4 regions of the Lysinibacillus canaveralius genome follow, and region 1 is predicted to be linked to each of the others. Evidence: riboswitches for the same ligand, from Rfam matches in the RefSeq annotation. Region 1 holds a riboswitch; each other region holds the start of a gene.

What was found. A riboswitch is a leader RNA that binds a small molecule or an ion and turns the genes downstream of it on or off. The one in region 1 is predicted to bind S-adenosylmethionine.
Region 2: linked by a shared signal. The riboswitch ahead of AA0Y26_RS01800 (MetQ/NlpA family ABC transporter substrate-binding protein) and the one ahead of AA0Y26_RS20370 (bifunctional homocysteine S-methyltransferase/methylenetetrahydrofolate reductase) in region 1 are both predicted to bind S-adenosylmethionine.
Region 3: linked by a shared signal. The riboswitch ahead of AA0Y26_RS17220 (methionine ABC transporter ATP-binding protein) and the one ahead of AA0Y26_RS20370 (bifunctional homocysteine S-methyltransferase/methylenetetrahydrofolate reductase) in region 1 are both predicted to bind S-adenosylmethionine.
Region 4: linked by a shared signal. The riboswitch ahead of AA0Y26_RS01230 (O-acetylhomoserine aminocarboxypropyltransferase/cysteine synthase family protein) and the one ahead of AA0Y26_RS20370 (bifunctional homocysteine S-methyltransferase/methylenetetrahydrofolate reductase) in region 1 are both predicted to bind S-adenosylmethionine.

Annotation. Positions count from the first base shown of each region.
Region 1 is NZ_CP154840.1:4,036,262-4,041,234, reverse strand. It holds gene AA0Y26_RS20380 (protoglobin domain-containing protein) at 1-67, shown strand, start outside; gene hemG (protoporphyrinogen oxidase) at 466-1,851, shown strand; SAM riboswitch class I at 2,040-2,139, shown strand; gene AA0Y26_RS20370 (bifunctional homocysteine S-methyltransferase/methylenetetrahydrofolate reductase) at 2,241-4,082, shown strand; gene metH (methionine synthase) at 4,075-4,973, shown strand, end outside.
Region 2 is NZ_CP154840.1:337,182-342,154, forward strand. It holds gene AA0Y26_RS01790 (methionine ABC transporter permease) at 1-309, opposite strand, end outside; gene AA0Y26_RS01795 (methionine ABC transporter ATP-binding protein) at 302-1,327, opposite strand; gene AA0Y26_RS01800 (MetQ/NlpA family ABC transporter substrate-binding protein) at 1,395-2,213, opposite strand; SAM riboswitch class I at 2,313-2,429, opposite strand; gene AA0Y26_RS01805 (pyridoxal phosphate-dependent aminotransferase) at 2,548-3,726, opposite strand; gene AA0Y26_RS01810 (carbon-nitrogen family hydrolase) at 3,820-4,611, shown strand; gene AA0Y26_RS01815 (DNA polymerase thumb domain-containing protein) at 4,791-4,973, shown strand, end outside.
Region 3 is NZ_CP154840.1:3,384,684-3,389,656, forward strand. It holds gene AA0Y26_RS17210 (MetQ/NlpA family ABC transporter substrate-binding protein) at 30-896, opposite strand; gene AA0Y26_RS17215 (methionine ABC transporter permease) at 955-1,623, opposite strand; gene AA0Y26_RS17220 (methionine ABC transporter ATP-binding protein) at 1,616-2,641, opposite strand; SAM riboswitch class I at 2,720-2,823, opposite strand; gene AA0Y26_RS17225 (thioredoxin family protein) at 2,885-3,187, opposite strand; gene AA0Y26_RS17230 (hypothetical protein) at 3,197-3,520, opposite strand; gene gcvH (glycine cleavage system protein GcvH) at 3,735-4,115, opposite strand; gene AA0Y26_RS17240 (arsenate reductase family protein) at 4,198-4,554, opposite strand.
Region 4 is NZ_CP154840.1:217,987-222,959, forward strand. It holds gene AA0Y26_RS01220 (hypothetical protein) at 1-342, opposite strand, end outside; gene nfsA (oxygen-insensitive NADPH nitroreductase) at 480-1,217, opposite strand; SAM riboswitch class I at 1,783-1,892, shown strand; gene AA0Y26_RS01230 (O-acetylhomoserine aminocarboxypropyltransferase/cysteine synthase family protein) at 2,051-3,346, shown strand; gene AA0Y26_RS01235 (hypothetical protein) at 3,762-4,157, shown strand; gene AA0Y26_RS01240 (homoserine dehydrogenase) at 4,503-4,973, shown strand, end outside.

The DNA.
Region 1 (4,973 bases):
CTCATTTGAAAAAGTGGCACATTCAGCAGACGAATTAGCATGTATTTCCCATGAACTAAGTAAATAATAGGCAGCCGAGGAGGGGTGTGGATCTCCATCTATCAAGGCTGTTATGAAAAGCATCCTATATTTTGGAAGGATACTTCAGCCTGTTGACAAAGGCTCTCATCCAGCGTTGCTTGCCTCGCTCGTCCGCGCATGAACTTAGGTTCTATTCGCGTCTTCACTTGTCGGCGCGCCTTGTCTGGCAAGCGTTTTCAAGACAGGCTGAGTAAACCGTTATTTTATAAAGTTACCTAAAAAACGTAAAGACAAAGTCAAAAAACGACGTTGTCTTCACTCTGAAGTATCCTATCTTTTGGAAGGATACTTTTTTCTTTAATTTGTAATAGAACATTCACGTATTCATCCTGAAAAAAGTTTATACTAGAGGCAGGTTATTTCGAACATATAGGAGAGGTATATATGAAAACAGTTGTAGTCGTAGGCGGTGGGATTACAGGTCTTTGTACGATGCACTATGTAAAACGCCAAATGCAGGAAAAAGGCATCGAGGCGGAATTGATTTTAATTGAACGCAATGAATATCTGGGCGGTAAGATTCATTCAGCATATGAAGGCGGCTTTATCATGGAGACAGGGGCAGATTCCATTGTCGCACGTCATCCTGGGGTGCTTGAGCTGGTTAAGGAGCTTGATTTTGAATCAGAGCTTGTTTATAACGAGACAGGGATTTCCTATATCCATACAAATAACGAATTGCATGCAATACCAGCAGGGTCTACATTTGGTATTCCGATGAGCATTGATTCGCTGCAGGCTAGTACACTTATTTCAGAAGAAGGAAAGAAGCGGGCCCTGAAAGATTTAGAAATGCCGAATACAGGATTTACGAAAGAAAGCTCGATTGGGGAATTTCTTGAATATTTCCTAGGGGAGGAAATTGTAAGGAAACAGATTGCCCCTGTACTTGCAGGTGTTTATTCCGGAGATCTTTACCAGCTTTCTCTCGCTTCTACTCTACCGTATCTTGTTGATTATAAAAATGAATACGACAGTATTATCAAAGGGTTCGAAGCAAACCGTGAACAATTTGAGAAGGCTGCCAATAAAAAATTCATTTCCTTCCGGAACGGGCTTTCAGCATTGATTGATCAGCTGGAAGCAAATCTGCCGGAAGTGAACTTCATGAAGAATACAGAGATTCACAGTGTGATGAAAGAAGATGGCTGCTATAAAATAGATATTGGGCATGAAACAGTGCTCGCTGATGTCGTTGTGCTCGCTGTACCTAATACAACGGTGCAGAAAGTACTGGCAGATGAACAGCTAAAAGTAAATCTAAAGCGTTTCACTACAGCTTCGGCTATCACGTTGTATCTTGGCTTCGATGTGCCAGACAGCGTATTACCAGCAGATGGTACGGGCTTTATTGTTTCTCACAATAGTGACTTAGTATGTGATGCCTCTACATGGACGAGCCGAAAATGGAAGCATACATCGCATGATGGAAACCTGCTTGTGCGTCTATTCTATAAAAATGTAAATCCCCGCTATGAGGAACTTGCGGCTATGACGGATCAAGAATTGCTGGAAGTAGCGCGAAATGATGTAAAGGTAAGTCTAGGAATTGATGATGAACCGACAGTCGTAAATGTCGCGAAATGGATTGACCAAATGCCACGGTATGACCTTGCACATAATGAAGCATTGTCTGTATTGTTGAAAGACCTGGAGGAGAACTACCCGAACTTGCTGCTTGCTGGCTGTTCCTATTTTGGTGTAGGGATTGGAGCATGTATCCAAAACGGTAAGAAAACAGCAGAGCGCATCCTAGCTGCTTTGCAATAATAGAGAGCTCGGAAGGATAATGAATCCTTCCTTGAGCTTTTTTGAAAAACTCAGTTATGGTAGAAAAATAGCCCTATATCCAGAAAACCAATAAATTGGCCATGAAAACGTTTACTATTGTAAAACGTCTTGACGTCTCTTTCAGATAACGTTATGATTCTTTTAATTGTTGACAAAATTCAATATATTTCTTATCGAGAGAAGCTGAGGGACTGGCCCGATGAAGCTTCAGCAACCAGCTCTAAAGTCAGGTGCTAAATCCAGCCGGCAGATGCCGAAAGATGAGAAGGGACTACGATTCTTAGCCTTCTTGTTAAAAGAGGGCTTTTTCTTTTAGATAGAAATGACTGAAAAGTTTTGCAATTCGGTTAAAGAAAAGAGGGATACAAATGGGCTTGCTTGAAGCTTTAGAAACGCGGGTATTAACAGCTGACGGTGCAATAGGCACGCTGCTTTATTCTTACGGGCTGGATTACTGTCACGAGGAGATGAATGTGACAAAGCCTGAAATAGTGCAAAAAATCCATGAGCAATATATTACTGCAGGAGCAGATATCATTCAAACGAATACATACGGAGCAAATTCGATAAAATTGGCTCGGTACGGCTACGAAGATCGCGTAAAGGAGTTTAACGAAGCAGCTGTTGGATTAGCGAAAACAGCTGCAGGGGATAACGTATTCGTTTTAGGAACGATTGGAGGCATACGGGGAATTCGTAAAAGCGATGCAACGCTTGAAGAGATTACTTCAGCTATTCGCGAACAGGCACGTGTGCTAATTGACGGAGAGGTGGACGGTCTTTTACTAGAAACCTTCTATGATTTTGAGGAAATACAGGCAGTTGTCAAAGCTGTTCGTGCAATGACAAATAAGCCGATTATCGCACAAGTATCTATGCATGAGCCAGGCATTTTACAGGGAGGTATTTCATTCCGTACAGCCCTTCTTGAACTTGAGGCTTTAGGAGCGGATATTGTGGGCAGTAACTGCCGTCTTGGCCCATTTCATACAATTCAGGCGTTTGAAAAAGTGGAGCTTCCGAAGCATGCTTACTTATCGGCCTATCCAAATGCTTCTCTTCTAGATGTAGAAGATGGGCGCGTGGTATACGAATCCGAAGCTGACTATTTTGCACGCGCTGCTGAGGAGCTGGTCAAGCAGGGGGTCCGTCTAATCGGTGGTTGCTGCGGAACGACACCGAAGCATATTGAAGCAGCAAAAAAGCGGTTATCAAAGCTTACACCGCTAAAGGAAAAAGAGACGATGCCGGCAACGACTGAATTCGTCCGTGTGCCGGAGCCGCCTAAATATGAACCGCTGCATCTAAAGGCGAAACGCGAACGCTCGGTGATTGTGGAACTAGACACACCTCGCCACTTAGAGATTGGTGGGTTTGTAAAAGGAGCCAAGGAATTATATGAAAATGGAGCGGATGTCATCATGATGGCAGATAATTCTCTAGCGTCTCCAAGGATTAGTAACATCGCAATGGCATCTATCCTCATACAGGAAGGAGTGCGCTCCCTGCCGCATATCACATGTCGGGATAGAAACTTGATTGGTCTTCAATCACATTTAATGGGGCTGGACGCTTTAGAACTGCATGACATTTTAGTTGTAACCGGGGATCCGACGAAAGTAGGGGATTTCCCAGGAGCAACAAGTGTATACGACGTTTCTTCTATGGAGTTAATGTCGCTCATTAAACAATTGAATGAAGGTATTTCGTTTTCCGGTAAACCGCTTCGCAAACAGGCTAACTTCTCGGTGGCAGGAGCATTTAATCCGAATGTCAGGGTAGTGGACCGTGCTGTCGCACGCTTAGAGAAAAAATTAGAGCATGGCTGCGATTATTTCATCTCTCAGCCTGTTTACTCAAAGGAAAAAATAATCGAAATTTATGAAGCGACAAAGAATTTAGAAGCACCGATCTACATTGGTATTATGCCGCTGACATCATTCAGAAGTGCGGAGTTCTTACATCATGAAGTACCGGGAATCAAGTTATCAGAAGAAGTGCTGGCTCGAATGAAAGCGTGCGGAGAAGACAAGGAGAAGGCAGCCGCAGAAGGTGTCGCGATTGCGAAGGAACTGCTCGATACAGCATGTGAATACTTCAATGGTATTTATCTGATTACACCATTTTTGCGATACGATATGACCTTGCAGCTGATGGATTACGTAAAAGAACTCGATGCACAGTATAAAGGAGTACAGACAAATGCTTAACCATCCCATTTATGAACAACTTGAAAAGCGAATATTAATCATCGACGGTGCAATGGGCACAATGCTGCAAAACGAACAATTGACACCGGAGGACTTTGGTGGGGAAGAGCTCGATGGCTGTAATGAAAATTTAGTACTCACACGCCCTGATGTTATTAAGAAGGTACACCAGGCCTATTTAGAGGCAGGGGCAGACATCATCTGTACAAATACATTTGGCGGAACACCGATTGTATTAAATGAATACGCGCTTGGCCATAAAGCTGAGGAAATCAATGTACGTGCTGTAGAATTGGCGAAAGTAGCAGCTGAGGAGTTTTCAACTCCAGAATGGCCGCGTTTTGTAGCGGGGGCGATGGGGCCCACAACAAAAACGCTTTCTGTAACAGGGGGCATTACATTTGAGGAACTTGAAGAAAACTTCTACCTGCAGGCGCATGCTCTTGTTAAAGCGGGGGCAGATCTTATCCTATTAGAGACGAGCCAGGATATGCTGAATGTAAAAGCTGCGACAGTTGGTATCAAGCGAGCGTTTGATGAGTTAAGTGTAGAGCTTCCTGTCATGATTTCCGGAACAATTGAACCTATGGGTACGACGCTTGCTGGACAGACAATCGAGGCGTTCTACATTTCCATTGAACATATCAATCCGTTGTCAGTAGGCTTGAACTGTGCGACAGGTCCGGAGTTCATGACAGACCATATCCGTTCATTGTCAGAGCTTGCGACAAGCTATGTCAGCTGCTACCCAAATGCAGGGCTTCCGGATGAAGAAGGATGCTACCACGAAACCCCGGATTCACTTTCGAAAAAATTGCGGGGCTTTGCAGAAAAAGGATGGCTGAATATTGTGGGGGGCTGCTGCGGAACAACACCTGCCCATATCGCCGC
Region 2 (4,973 bases), 870 kb from region 1:
GACAAGCGGTACGATAACGCCCTTAACTCCAATCGTCGTGCCAACAAGAAATTTCGTCAGCGGCAGGATGAAGAATAATAAGATGATAAATGGAATGGAACGGATAATATTAATGAGCAGATTAGATATTTGGTAAATCCATTTATTTTCAAATGACTGTCCGGGACGTGTTAATACGAGCATCAGCCCGAGCGGCACCCCGAGAACAATTGAAATGACGAGGGAAATGGACGTCATCTGGAATGTTTCTAGCAATGCCTCCCAAATAATCGGTCCCCACTGCTCCAAAAAGCCTTTATCATTATTCATTTGCTCCACCTCCCAATATATCAATTTGTACGCCGTTGTCTTTTAAGTACTGGGTGATGGCGGTAATCTCAGCAGCGGTTCCATTTATATGGACAACAATATTGCCGACAATACCGTTTTTAAGTTCAATGATGTTGGCTGCCAAGATGTTTGGCTGCACATGGAATCGACTTGCTACATCCGCAATAAGCGGCTTTCCTGTACTTTCACCGACAAATGTGAGGCGGATGACGGCACCTGTCAAATTCAACTGTTCAATCAGCGAATCTGATAGATTCCGTTGTGAAATTGTATTTAAAAACTTACGCGTCGTGGGATGCTGGGGCTTTGTAAACAGCTCAATTGCTGTATTATGCTCCACAAGCCTGCCTTTCTCCAAGACATATACATAATCGCAGATTTTTTGAATGACATTCATTTCGTGTGTGATTAAAAGGATGGTAATGCCGAGTTTTTCGTTGATTTCAAGGAGCAGGTCCAGGATGGAGTCCGTTGTTTCAGGATCCAGGGCACTTGTCGCTTCGTCACTAAGCAGAATTTCAGGTTCCTGTGATAGGGAGCGTGCAATAGCCACACGCTGCTTCTGACCGCCCGACAGTTGGTTCGGATAGCTTGTCAGCTTATCTGTTAAGCCAACGATTTCTGCATATTTTTTTACCTTTTGTTCTACTTCCTGTTTGTTATGTCCTAATAGCTTTAAAGGTATAGCAATATTATCGTAGACTGTCGCTGTTTTTAGTAAATTAAAATGCTGAAATATCATTCCGATTTTTTGTCGTGATTGTCGAAGCTGTTCTGGGGAAGCTTCTGTCAGATCAATACCGTTAATGATTACCTTGCCGCTTGTTGGACGTTCGAGAAGGTTGACACATCGGATGAGTGTACTTTTACCTGCACCCGAATAGCCGATTACCCCGTGGATCTCACCTTTTTTAACTTGTATATCTACCTGGTCAACAGCAGTAACTGTGCCGTTTTTTGCTTCGAATTGTTTAACAACCGATTGGAGTTGAATCATTGTTTTCCGCCTTTCTAGCTAAAAAGCTACCGGCGTCAATGCCGATAACTTTTGGCCATGTATTGGATTAGAAGCCTGGAATGACAGCTCCATCGTATGTTTCTTCAATGTATTGGCGCACTTCTTCTGAATGATATGCTTCGATGAATTTCTTCAAGTCTTCACTGTCTTCATCACCAGGACGTACAACAATTACATTTACATAAGGGGAGTCTGCAGATTCAAGCAGGATAGAATCATCTTTAGGACTCAAGCCTGCCTCCATTGCAAAGTTTGTATTGATAGCGGCAAATTCCACTTCTGCGAGCTGAGTTGGGATTTGTGCCGCCTCTAATTCGATAAATTCCAGGTTTTTTGGATTTTCTTCAATATCATAGATTGTTCCGTTAATGCCTACGCCCTCAGCCAATGTGATATAGCCGGCATCAGCCAGTACCGCTAGTGCGCGTCCGCCGTTTGTTGGGTCGTTAGGAATGGCAACCTTTGAACCTTCCGGGACAGCATCGATCGACTCATATTTCTCTGAATAGAAGCCCATTGGGTTTAAGATTGTCTCTGCTACAGCCACAAGTTCCTCTCCACGGTCATTATTAAAGTTGTCCAGGAAAGGCTCATGCTGGAAGTTGTTTACGTCCAGATCTCCCTCTACTAGTGCTGTATTCGGCAGCACGTAATCAGAAAACACTTCAATCTGTACTTCCAAATCATTTTTTGCTGCTATTTCAGCGGCCACTTCTGTAATTTCTTCATGCAGGCCTGCTGTTACGCCGACCTTGATCACACCATCATTTAATTTTGAGGCTGAATCTTCATCGCTGCTGCATGCTGCGAGTGATAGGGCAAGTGCTGCACCTGCGAATAAATAACCAAATTTTTTTGTTTTCATAGATGATTCCTCCAACGTGTTTGTATTTGTCCTTTAATAAAAAATGCCTCTCCTTTGAAAAGAGAGGCATGAATAGACAAAGACAATATTCAAACACCACTCTTATCTTTCAAAACGAATTCGTTTTGTAGGAATTAGCACCTTGCAAATGCGTCTTTCGCATATGCTGGTTGCTGAGCTTCATCGGGCCAGTCCCTCAGCTACTCTTAATAAGAGAGAAACACTATATTAAAAAACTATGAAACTTAATATACAGACTATTTATTAGTTTCGCAATAGTATTTTATTATTTTTCTAAAAAAAATTACGCGCAACTGCTTTTTGCGAAAGAAAATTACTTAACAGGTATTTGAAAAAGTCCTAACTTTTCTACACGAGCAATCGCCTCTTTCAGCCGTTCTTCTGAAACGAGCAGACCAACGCGTATATAGCCTTCCCCGTATTCACCAAAACCATTGCCTGCTGCGACGGCAACATCCGCATTGTCTAGCAGCAAATCAGCAAACTGCTGGCTGGTAAATCCTTTTGGAACAGGCAGCCAGGCGAAAAATGAGCCTTTGGGTGCCTGCACATTCCAGCCGATACGTCTTGCTTCTTTCACGAGTATATTGCGGCGTCTTTCGTATGTATCGCGCAATCCCTCTACACTATTCTGCTCAGCTGTTAAAGCCTCGGCAGCTGCATGCTGGATAGCGGGGAAGATACTGCAAAACAGGTGATCTTGAATCAAATTAATCGCTTCAATCATTTTTTCATTACCAACAGCAAACCCGACACGCCATCCGGCCATATTATACGATTTTGATAGTGTGTACAATTCAATGCCGACATCTTTAGCGCCTTCTGCCTGCAGGAAGCTAACCGGCTTTATACCGTCAAATCCGAGTGCTCCATATGCAAAGTCATGCGCGACAGCAATATGGTGTTGCTTTGCAAAGGCAACTGTTTTTTCAAAAAATTGCTGGTCTGCCACACCTCCAGTAGGATTGTTCGGATAATTGATGTACATCATTTTGGCACGGTCTTTTATTTTCTCGGGCAGCGCATCATAGTCGGGCAGGAAGTTATTCTCTTTTATGAGCGGCATTGTATCAAATTTTACATCTGCAAGTGCGACACCTGATAAATAATCTGGATAGCCCGGATCCGGCAGCAGCATTGTATCTCCAGGATTCAACATAGCTAACGGTAATTCCACAAGTCCAACTTTTGTCCCTCCTAATATAGCCACTTCTTTATCGGGATTGATGTCCACATTATATTCGCGTTTGTAAAATTCAGCTGCTGCCCGGCGAAGTTCGGGAATCCCGCGAAACGGCGAGTATTTATGTGTAGATGGATCAGCTGCCGCCTCCTGTAAGGCTTCGATAATATGTGGGGGAGTTGGCTGATCAGGGTTACCTTGTCCTAAATTGATGATGTCGCGTCCCTCTGCAACTGCCTGCGCTACTTTTCCAGCAAGCGCAGCAAAAAATTGAGGTGGAAGCTGCTGTAGTCTAGTCGAAAATTCCATTTTATAAATCACCTATTTTTCAGAATATATTAAAAATTATACGAACCATGTTATGATATTTAAGAGAAAAAGTCTATAGGCGGTGTAGGAATTATGAAAATCGGATGTATTCAACTAAATATGGGGTTTGGAAAAGTAGAAGAGAATTATGAACGTGCCGAGAAATTTATCCGGGAAGCAGCAGAAAAGGGAGCAGAAATTATTGTTTTACCGGAAATGTGGAACACCGGTTACGCACTGGAAAAACTAGAAGAGCTGGCCGATGTAGATGGGGAACGTACAAAAGCCTTTTTGACCCGGTTGGCAAAAGAACTTGGTGTTCATATCGTTGGCGGCTCCGTTTCAGTAAAAAAGGGAGATAAATTTTACAATACGATGTATACGGTAAATAAAGAAGGAGAGCTTGCCGGAGAATATAATAAGGCTCATCTATTCCGGTTGATGGACGAGCACCTTTATTTAGAGGCGGGCTCAGAAATGAACCGTTTTGCGCTAGGAGATTTGGAGGCTGGTGGTGTCATCTGCTACGATATCCGTTTCCCTGAATGGCTCCGCAGCCACGCACTGTCCGGCGCGAAGGTATTGTTTGTACCAGCACAATGGCCAACCCCTCGCATTGATCATTGGAAAACACTGTTACAGGCACGTGCTATTGAAAATCAATGCTTTGTGATTGCAGTGAACCGTATTTCAAGAAAGCCAGAAAATTTTAATGGTCAATCGATGGTTATCCAGCCATGGGGCGAAGTGTTGTGGACAGGAGCAGAAGATGAGGAACTGGCAATCATTGATGTAGATTTCTCGATTGTAGATGAAGTGCGTGGAAGAATTCCTGTTTATGATGATCGCAGACCTGAATTGTATGAAACAGTAATAAAAAAATAATAAAAAAATAAAGCGCGTGGCCTTCCACTGATGGAAGGCCTTTTGCTATTTTCAGTATTATTGGCTGCATACTAATCAAAGAATTTATGATTAAAAGCTTCAATTTTTGGGACTTTTAGGTTGTCGTCTCAATTGTCTCATTTTAATATAGGAACAAACGTTCTTTTTGAGGTGATTGGATGTATGAGAAGGCGCCAAATAAATCAATTATGTGTATTGATATGAGATGCTTTTATGCAAGCTGTATGGCACATCTTCACAATCTTGATGTAATGAAAGTACCGATTGCGGTTATTGGGAGCTTTCAGCAGCCGGGGAGTATTGTACTAGCCGCTTCACCACCGATGAAGAAACGCTTCGGC
Region 3 (4,973 bases), 650 kb from region 1:
AGAACGACTTGTTCTTGGGATTATCTTATTTATTTTGTTACAGGTACGACAGAGCCGCCCCACTCTTCAAGAATGAACTCTTGGATTTTTTCGGAATGTAAAGCTTCTACTAATGCTTTGATCTTTTCGCTGTCCTCATCACCTGCACGTACTGCAATAATGTTTACATATGGTGATTCAGAACTTTCAATCGCAATAGAGTCTTCCAATGGATTTAAGCCGTTGTCGATTGCATAGTTTGAGTTGATTAATACTGCATCGCCTTCTTCATTTTCATACATTTGATATAGCAGTGATGCTTCTGTATTGGCATCAAATTCAAAGTTCTTTGGATTTTCCACGATATCCGAAGTTTCAGCCTTCGTTTTATCGATGCCTTCCTTCAGTTTAATCAAACCTTCTTGCTCAAGCAGCGATAACATACGGCCATGGTCTGCTACAGAGTTCGATAACAGAATCGTAGCTCCTTCAGGAAGTTCTGAAAGCGAGTTATATTTTTTAGAGTAGACACCGATCGGCTCAATATGGATGCCGCCTGCGTTTGCGAAGTCATAACCGAACTCTTCAATTTGAGCTTCGAAATAAGGAATGTGCTGGAAATAGTTAGCATCAATTTCTTTGCCCTCAAGGTCTTGGTTTGGCAAGATATAATCTTGATACGTTTCGATTTCTAAATCAATGCCTTGTTCTTCTAAAATCGGCTCCACTTGCTCTAAAATGATTGCATGTGGTGTATTAGAAGCGCCTACTACTAATGTTGAAGATTCTTCTTTATCCGCATTGTCCGTGCTGCCTGTGTTTGTACCCTCATCATCTGAGCCACATGCTGCTAATGCTAATACAGATGCTGATACCAATGTAGATGCTAATACCTTTTTCTTTGTTAAAAATGCCATAATATTAAACCCTGCCTTTTCTTATAAATTTATTTTTATAGGTGCGTGAACGCACTAATTAACGCTTATCAATTTTTGCTGTAATAAAATCACCGATATATTGAATAATGAATACGACAAGTAATATTAAAATGGTCGCCATCAATGTCACATCTGAACGATTTCGCTGGAACCCTTCTAAATATGCCAAGTTCCCTAATCCGCCAGCTCCAATAATGCCGGCCATTGCAGTATAACCGACAAGTGCAACAGCGGTTACGGTAATACCTGATATTAATGCCGGTAAGCTTTCTGGCATTAGTACCTTAAAGATAATAGTCGATGTTTTTGCCCCCATTGAGCGAGCTGCTTCAATAACGCCTTTATCAATTTCACGAAGAGCAATTAACACCATGCGTGCATAAAACGGAGCTGCTCCAATTATGAGCGCCGGTAATGCCGCATTGGCACCACGAATGGAACCTACTAAAAACTTTGTAAATGGAATTAGTAATATGATCAATACGATAAATGGAATCGAACGGAAAATATTCACTAATGATCCTGTTAAGAAATAAACAATTTTATTTGCCCATAATTGATATGGACTTGTTAAAAAAAGCACAATGCCGATTGCCAATCCTAAAATAAATGTAATGATTGTAGAAACAGCAGTCATATACACTGTTTCATATAAAGCTTCTGTCATCTTCTCCCAGTTTACATTCGGAAATAATTGACTAAGCATGCTCAATCACCTCCGTTTGTAATTCATGTTTTGCCAACACGTGAAGTGCCGTTTGTACTTGCTCCTCTGTTCCGTCAATATGCACAATCAATGTCCCGTAAGGACCGCTTGTCGTATAGGAAATAGACCCATGTACAATATTTACATCAACCCCATGCTCCTTAATCAGCTGAGAAATAACAGGTTGTTCTGTAGCTTGTCCCACAAACGTTACTTTTACCAGCTTACCGGAAGGATAATTTTCCAGAATCTGCTCGATTGATTCTCTTGTTTCATTTGTACCTGATACTTGCGATACAAACCTTTTCGTAATAGGTGCCTGCGGGTTCTGGAAGACATCTAATACCTTTCCAGTCTCTACTACCTTCCCAGCTTCCATAACGGCTACACGGTGGCAGATTTTGCGTATAACATGCATTTCGTGTGTAATCAGCACAATTGTCAGCCCTAAACGCTTGTTAATGTCCAGTAATAGCTCCAGGATCGAATCTGTTGTTTCCGGATCGAGAGCGGAAGTTGCTTCATCGCAAAGCAGAACTTCTGGATTGTTGGCAAGCGCCCTTGCAATCCCTACACGCTGCTTTTGCCCGCCTGATAATTGAGAGGGATACGCTTTGCCGCGGCCTGTCAAACCAACGAGGTCAATAAGCTCAGCCACACGCTTTGCACGCTCCTGCTTTGGTACCCCTGCAATCTCCAATGGAAATGCGATATTCTCTTCCACTGTACGGGACCATAGAAGATTGAAGTGCTGGAAGATCATACTGATTTTCTGACGTGCTGCACGAAGCTTTCCACCAGAAATTGCCGAGATTTCCTCTTGGTTTACTATGACGGAGCCCGTCGTCGGCTTTTCTAAACCATTCAACAGGCGGATCATCGTACTTTTACCCGCACCGCTATAGCCGATAATGCCGTATATTTCTCCTTTTTCAATCGATAGGTTTACATTATCAACGGCTGTCAATTCACCGTTTTTCGTTTTGTAAACTTTTGTTATATTACGTAACTCAATCATATTTGGCTCCTTCTACATAAAAAAACCTTTCCGCCGTGATAAGCAGAAAGGTTTTCGTACATTTTATACGTAACCGTTCTCTCATCTTCCAAAGCATGACTTTGAGTGACTTGGCACCTTTTCACATATGTGATGGTTGCCGGGCTTCACAGGGCACTTCCCTCCACCGCTCTTTATAAGAGTAACGTTATTAAGTTTATTTTTATGTTTGTTACTGTACCACGCCATGCAATTGTCCGTCAATCACTTTTTTAATATTTCATACAAATTAGGTACGGATTGAAATGCATACAGCTTTTGGGCATACTCTCCATCGCGTGCAATCAGCAAACAAGGTACACTTTCCACCTCATATTGCATCGCCAAATCTTCCAAATAATTCACATTTCCTTTACCAATCGCTACATCCGGCAGTAGTTCTTCCACAACTGTCATCATTTTAGAGGCGATAGCACATGTACCACAAATTGGTGTATATAAATAAAAGGCAGCTATACGCTCTGTTTTCATTGCTTCCTGCCACTCATTCTGTGTCCATTCCTTCATCTAATCATCCTATTTCACTTGGAATTTGGCCGCTTGTAAAATTTGGCGCACAATCGCACTCGGTGCTTCTGCAACACCTGTAAAAGGGGCGGGCAGCTCCAGCTGAACTGCTTCACTGTATGTGCGACGCATCATTTTTCGCAAATAATCGCCGGATTTATCCCGGTCAAAAAATGTAAAAAACTCACAGTACTCATACGGCTCAAGCAAGTCAATGAACGCTTCCTCGTCCTTCGTGCCATGTGTACAAATGATCAACACATGTTCAGCAAGCAGAGGCTCAATTTTTAATTTATCAGAACGACCTTCTACAATTATACACTTTTCAATCATTCACCGCTTACCTCCCGCTTTTATGAAAGGGGCATTCGCATCTTTTTTGCTGCTGCAAGCTTTTATCTAACATATTTCCCATGCCTAGCAATAGACGAAGCAGCTTCAAGCTGCAGACGCGCATACCGAACTATTCTATAAAGTAAAAAGTTTTACTTTCTTTTATTTTGAAAAAAAGCGCCAAAATCTACTGTTAGATTCAGGCGCTTTCGTATTATTCAGCGATCAATTCTTCATATGCTTCAGCAGTCATTAATTGCTCTACTTCCGATTCATTCGAAAGTTCAATAACAATCATCCAAGCATTTTCATATGGAGATTCATTAACGAATTCAGGGTTATCAGATAACTCCTCATTCACTTCTACTACTGTACCAGACACTGGTGAATATAATTCAGAAACTGTTTTTACTGATTCTACGCTACCAAACGGTTCATTAAACGTTACTGTATCGCCTACTTCAGGAAGCTCAACGAATACGATATCGCCTAATTCATGCTGTGCGAAGTCCGTAATACCAACACGTACTTTATTGCCTTCAATTTTTACCCATTCATGCTCTTGCGTATAGCGCAGATCTTTAGGAATACTCATGAATAAATCCCTCCAACGAAATGTATCAATAATCCTCTTCAGTTTGACACATTTCTATAGCAAAAACAAGCTCACATTCAGTTTATTTCCATGTTTCTGAGAAGTCAGACTCCTTAAATCCAAGTGTTACTTTTTGTCCGTCTGTAACGATTGGACGTTTTATCAACATGCCATCTGATGCCAATAACTCCAGCTGTTCTTCCTCTGACATAGTTGACAGCTGATCCTTTAAACCAAGCTCTTTGTACTTATTGCCTGATGTATTGAAAAATTTCTTTAAAGGAAGACCGCTCTTTTTATATAGCTCTGTCAATTCTTCCTTTGTCGGCGTTTGTTCAACAATATGAATGGATTCATATGCAAGATTATTTTCTTCGAGCCATTTAATCGCTTTTCTGCATGTTGTGCATTTAGGATATTGAATAACTGTAAGTGCCATGAATGTTGCCCCTTTTTATATAAATTTGTCCTCCCCCATTGTAAAGGAAACAGTCTAGAAAAGCTAAAAATTTAAAATCTATTTCCATGAAATTTATTGTTTACCAGTTATGGAGGTTTCGGGGCATCCGCATCCAATCATGCATGTTATAAGTAAAGTATGTCTCGTTTCCAAAATTGCCATAGGCGTAAATGCCTTTATACGAAAAAGACCATCCTGCTCAGGCAGGATGGTCTCAGAGCGAAGACAAAGTCGTTTTATGACTTTGTCTATACGTCTTTTTAGATACTTTGGTAAAGAGAAGATTTTACCCAGCCTGTCTTGAAAACGCTTGTCAGACAAGGCGCACCGACGAGCGAAGACTCGAATAGAACCTAAGTTCATTCGCGGATGAGCAAGGCAAGCAACGCAGGATGAAA
Region 4 (4,973 bases), 750 kb from region 1:
AAAGAAACGCTGCTCCTGTTCAGCTAGAATAGCACGTTCCTGAATGAATCGGCTTTCCGGCTCCTTGTTAAAAATATAGTTCAGGTGGAAAACCTGCAGCAATGCCACTTCAGGGCTCTCTAAGTTTGCGACGAATTTTAAATTCCAGACCGATGTATAGGAAATATACTGGTGAATATAGTCGGTAGCCAATTGATATTTTTTTGAATCGATATGCGGCAGAATCGTTTGATGCACCTTTGACAAAGCAATATTAATGTCTGCGATGGATAAATAATATTTTCGCACATTCTGGAGATGCTGTTTTTCAAGTGAATTGGCTACATGTTTATTTGTATACATACGAAAAGTCCTTTCTTACATCTTTTTCGTTGCTACTATTTTATCAAAAGGTAAGGTTAGATTTCAGTAAAAAGGCGAAATTAACAGGCCTTACATCTTGTTAATTTCGCTTTTAATAGATGTATAAGATCTTTTTGTTACTTCCAAGTGAATCCTTTTGTTTCCAGGAATTCTTTTATAAATGGGCGTTTTTGATCAATTAAGAAATCAGCCATTTGTTTTGTCCAGTTCGCCATCTTTTGGTTGGATGAGCGGCTGGCGTAGTAAGCTTCCATTGTTGCATCATACTCATCAAGAAGTGTATCGTATTTCTCTTCATCATAGCTATTTTCATGCAGGACAGCGGCTACAGGTAGGCGGGGTTTTGTTTCGTTTCGTTTTGTTGGCTTGCCAATTGTCATAGCAAATAACGGGAATACATAATCAGGAAGATTGAATAGCTCACTAATTTCCTTCGGATTGTTTCGTGCGCCGCCGATATAGCATATTCCATAGCCTTCAGATTCAGCCGCGACGACAAAATTCTGCGCAAATAAGGAAACATCCGCTACACCGACAAGAAGATTTTCTGCAGAGTCCACGACGATGTCAACACCATTTTTGTTACCAGCTCTTTGCAGGCGCTTGAAGTCTACACAGAATAAGAAAGAGGCACCTGCTGTTTGGAACTGAAATTCATTTTTTGACAGCTCGCCTAACTTTTTCTTTTTTTCATCATCTGTCACCCAGATGACACTATACGCTTGTACAAAGTGAGAGCTGGCGGCCATTTGTGCGGTTTCAATTAGATCGATTACCGTTTCACGAGAGATTTCTTCTCCTGTATATTTACGGACAGATGAATGGTTTTTTAAAAGTTCTTTTGTTTTGTTCAATTTATTTTCCCCCTCTACAAAAAATAAGCTTAAAGGAAATACCTTTAAGCCCATCTTATAATATTTTTCTATAGTAATCCAATCCAGTGCCAGCAGGCTGCACTAATTGTGGGGAAGCAGATCAACGGGATACGAGGATTCAGGAAAATAAAGCCGATAACTGCCTTCCACCTGAAGCAAAATTGTACCTAGAGAATTTTTGGTAGTAAAAACAGTAATGATGTCCAGGGCGTCACTTTCCCGCATTCGCCGTATTTATACTATTTGCGAATGGTTAGTAATGCCTTACGGTATCAGCTAATGTAGTAATATAAGCTTGCACCCCTTTATATGCGAAACTTTTATACGGTAGTAATGATGTAGTGGCAATGTAAAGGTAGTTATTTGTATTTTGCAGGCATATTCAAAAGGGGATATATAGAGCTTTGAATTGCTTATTTATCCTGTAATCCAGCATAAAGCATGCAGCAGGAAAATTAAAATCAGAAGATTTTAAATTAATAGTTGACTAATCAGATTAACCTGTTTTATACTGTGAAACAATAGATGGAACATGAATCATAAACTCTTATCAAGAGCGGCGGAGGGACTAGGCCCTGTGATGCCCGGCAACCAGTAATGACTTACAAAGGTGCTAATTCCTACAGATTCGAATCGGGATCTGAAAGATAAGGGGAGGAAAACTTGCTCATTCGCAGCCCTCTTCTTATTTGAGAAGAGGGCTTTTTGGTGCTCATTTGTACAAAGGCCCTTTTCCAAATAGAGTGCGGGGAGTTTTCCATATCCTCCTCGACCGATTGTCCATCGAGTATACATTTAGGAGGAAGATATCCATGTCACAAAAGCCAGAAACGTTATTATTACACGGCGGGCAAAAGCCAGACCCTGTTACAGGAGCCATCGCTGTACCAATTTATCGTACAACGGCCTATGCATTTAAAGACACTGCTCATGCACAGCGCCTTTTCGCACTTGAGGAGCCGGGGAATATTTACTCACGTATTATGAACCCGACAGTAGGGGCGTTTGAGGAGCGTATTGCATTGGTGGAAAAGGGAACTGCAGCAGTAGGCCTGTCATCAGGTGCAGCTGCCATTGCCTTCTCTATTTTGAATGTTGCCGGTGCCGGCGATGAAATTGTATCAGCTGGTTCGCTTTACGGAGGAACATATAATTTATTTGCTACTACATTGCCAAAGTACGGTATTACGACAACATTTGTGGATGAACGAAATCCAGAAAATTTCCGCTCTGCCATTACAGAAAAAACAAAAGCAATCTTTGCCGAGACAGTCGGAAATCCAAGCTTAAACATTTTGGATATAGAAGCGGTTGCAGCAATTGCCCATGAACATGGACTGCCATTGATTATTGATAACACGTTCCCTTCTCCATATGGTGCAAACCCAATTGATTTCGGGGCAGATGTCGTCGTTCATTCAGCTACGAAGTGGATTGGCGGACATGGAACAACAATCGGCGGAGTCGTTGTCGATGCTGGAAAATTTGACTGGACACAAGGACGTTTTCCCGGTTTTACAGAACCGGATGCAAGCTATCACGGAATCCGTTACGGCGTAGATGTACCAAATGCGGCGTTCGCAACAAAACTGCGTGTACAGCTGCTGCGTGATTTCGGGCCGACACTGTCAGCGGATTCTGCTTTTAACTTTATTCAAGGGTTAGAGACGCTTCATCTGCGTATAGCCCGCCATAATGAAAATGCCTTAAAGGTTGGGGAATATTTAAAGAGCCACTCATTTGTGGATTACGTAAATTACCCAGGCTTTGAGGAATTTACATCCCATCATTTAGCAAACAAGTATTTGAAAAATGGTTACGGCTCTATTCTCTCATTTGAGATTAAGGGAGGCCGCGTTGCAGGACGTGAATTAATTGATAATGTAGAGCTGTTCTCTCATGTGGCGAATGTCGGTGATGCCCGTTCGTTAATTATTCATCCAGCATCTACAACGCACCAGCAGCTGTCGGCAGAAGAACTGAAAATTGCAGGAGTATCCGAAGGGCTCATTCGCCTATCAATCGGTCTCGAAAATGTAGAGGATATTATCGCTGATTTAGAGCAGGCGCTAGCAAAAGTGCAAAGACAGGTGTCTGCCAGCGTTTAATTTCTTTTAACAAAAGAAAGTTATTTCTATAGGTGGAAATGCAAGGGGCGGACTTACAGCACTTTTTCACTGGATTCCTGAATGATCCTATTAAAGGGAAGCAAATACCGGAGTGATGCAAATCAAATAGGCGTTCTGGAAGAGAGCTGTTTTAGGCTCGCTGCATCTTGCCATAATGTTTTATACTGCCTCATTCGGCAAAAGAAAGCGGCGGCTCCGTGCCATTTCACGGAGAGCCATCGCTTTTCAACAGTAAATTCAATTCATAGTAAGTTTATAAGTTTTATTGACAATAGCTGTGATATTCTGTAAGATAAAAACAACTTTAAAACCTACCAATAAACTCGGGAAAGCATCTTGTGTTTTTACTCGAGTGATAAATCACATAAGTGTATGAATAAAAGGAGAGTTGAAAATGGGCAATGTCTACAGTGCACAACATGTCGCAGCTTATTTTATATATGAATTGAATGAAGTCCACACTTTTGTAAACCAAATTTCTATCCAACATTTATTAGGGCAGTTCAATGCTATATGGAAAAAAGCATTTGGACATGACGCTTTTTTAGAGGAAACATACAATCTTACATCTGCTGAATATGTTGTAAAGGAAGTGTATGATGCATATAAAGAGTTAGGAACAGATCATATTTCATTACCAGCAAAAGAGTGGTATTTAAAATATGGAGAATTCCAGCTTGTGCACCGTACATATGGTATACCGCCCTTTACACAAAAAGAGGAAATGATTGCTCGAAAAGTACTTGATCGCTATCGCACATCTGTTGAGGGAATCAATATCGCGGTGTAGCTGCTTAAACATGCGCAGAAGTATAACAAGGAAGTGCCGATTGAAGTTCACTTTATCAGCTATTTTAAAAGCATCCGATGGGGGTGCTTTTGTTTTTTAGAGCTCCTTTTAGTGCCGCGGAGCTATTTGGCAGGCCTGATTTTCCTAATAACACTCTGTAAATATGGCAGAATATGCATGATAGGAGAAGATGTAAGGGGTTTCGTGTACATTTTACAAAAACAAATGTTTTCCTAGAGGAGATTTCCCTTGTTTTCGTTTATAATATAAGATAGAATTTTTTATATAAAATTATTAGAATAGTGCGTTTATATAGATTTTCTGAAGACTTTGGAGGAGACAGATATGGCAGTAATAAAGGCGGCCATCCTAGGATTTGGCACAGTAGGGCAAGGAATTTATCATATCTTAAATGAAAAGCGAGAAGCACTGCGGGAAAAGCTGGGCGTAGAATTAGAAGTGACGAAGATTTTAGTTCGGGATACTTCAAGCGAGCGGGTTCCAGGGACGAAACATTTATTGACAGATAATATCAATGAGGTATTTGCCGAGAAAGGCATGCAAGTAGTATTCGAGGCGATCGTTAATGAAGAGCCGGCATTTTCCTATTTAAAACAGGCAATAGAAAACAAATGCCATGTGGTGACAGCGAATAAAGTGATGTTTGCTAAAAGAGGGATGGAGCTTCAAGAGATGGCGAAACAAAATGGTGTATTTGTAGGGTATGAAGCAACGGTTGCCGGCGGGGTCCCTGTGATTAAGACGTTGAAGAATATTCTCCTTGTTAATGATGTGAGCTGCATTCAGGGAATTTTA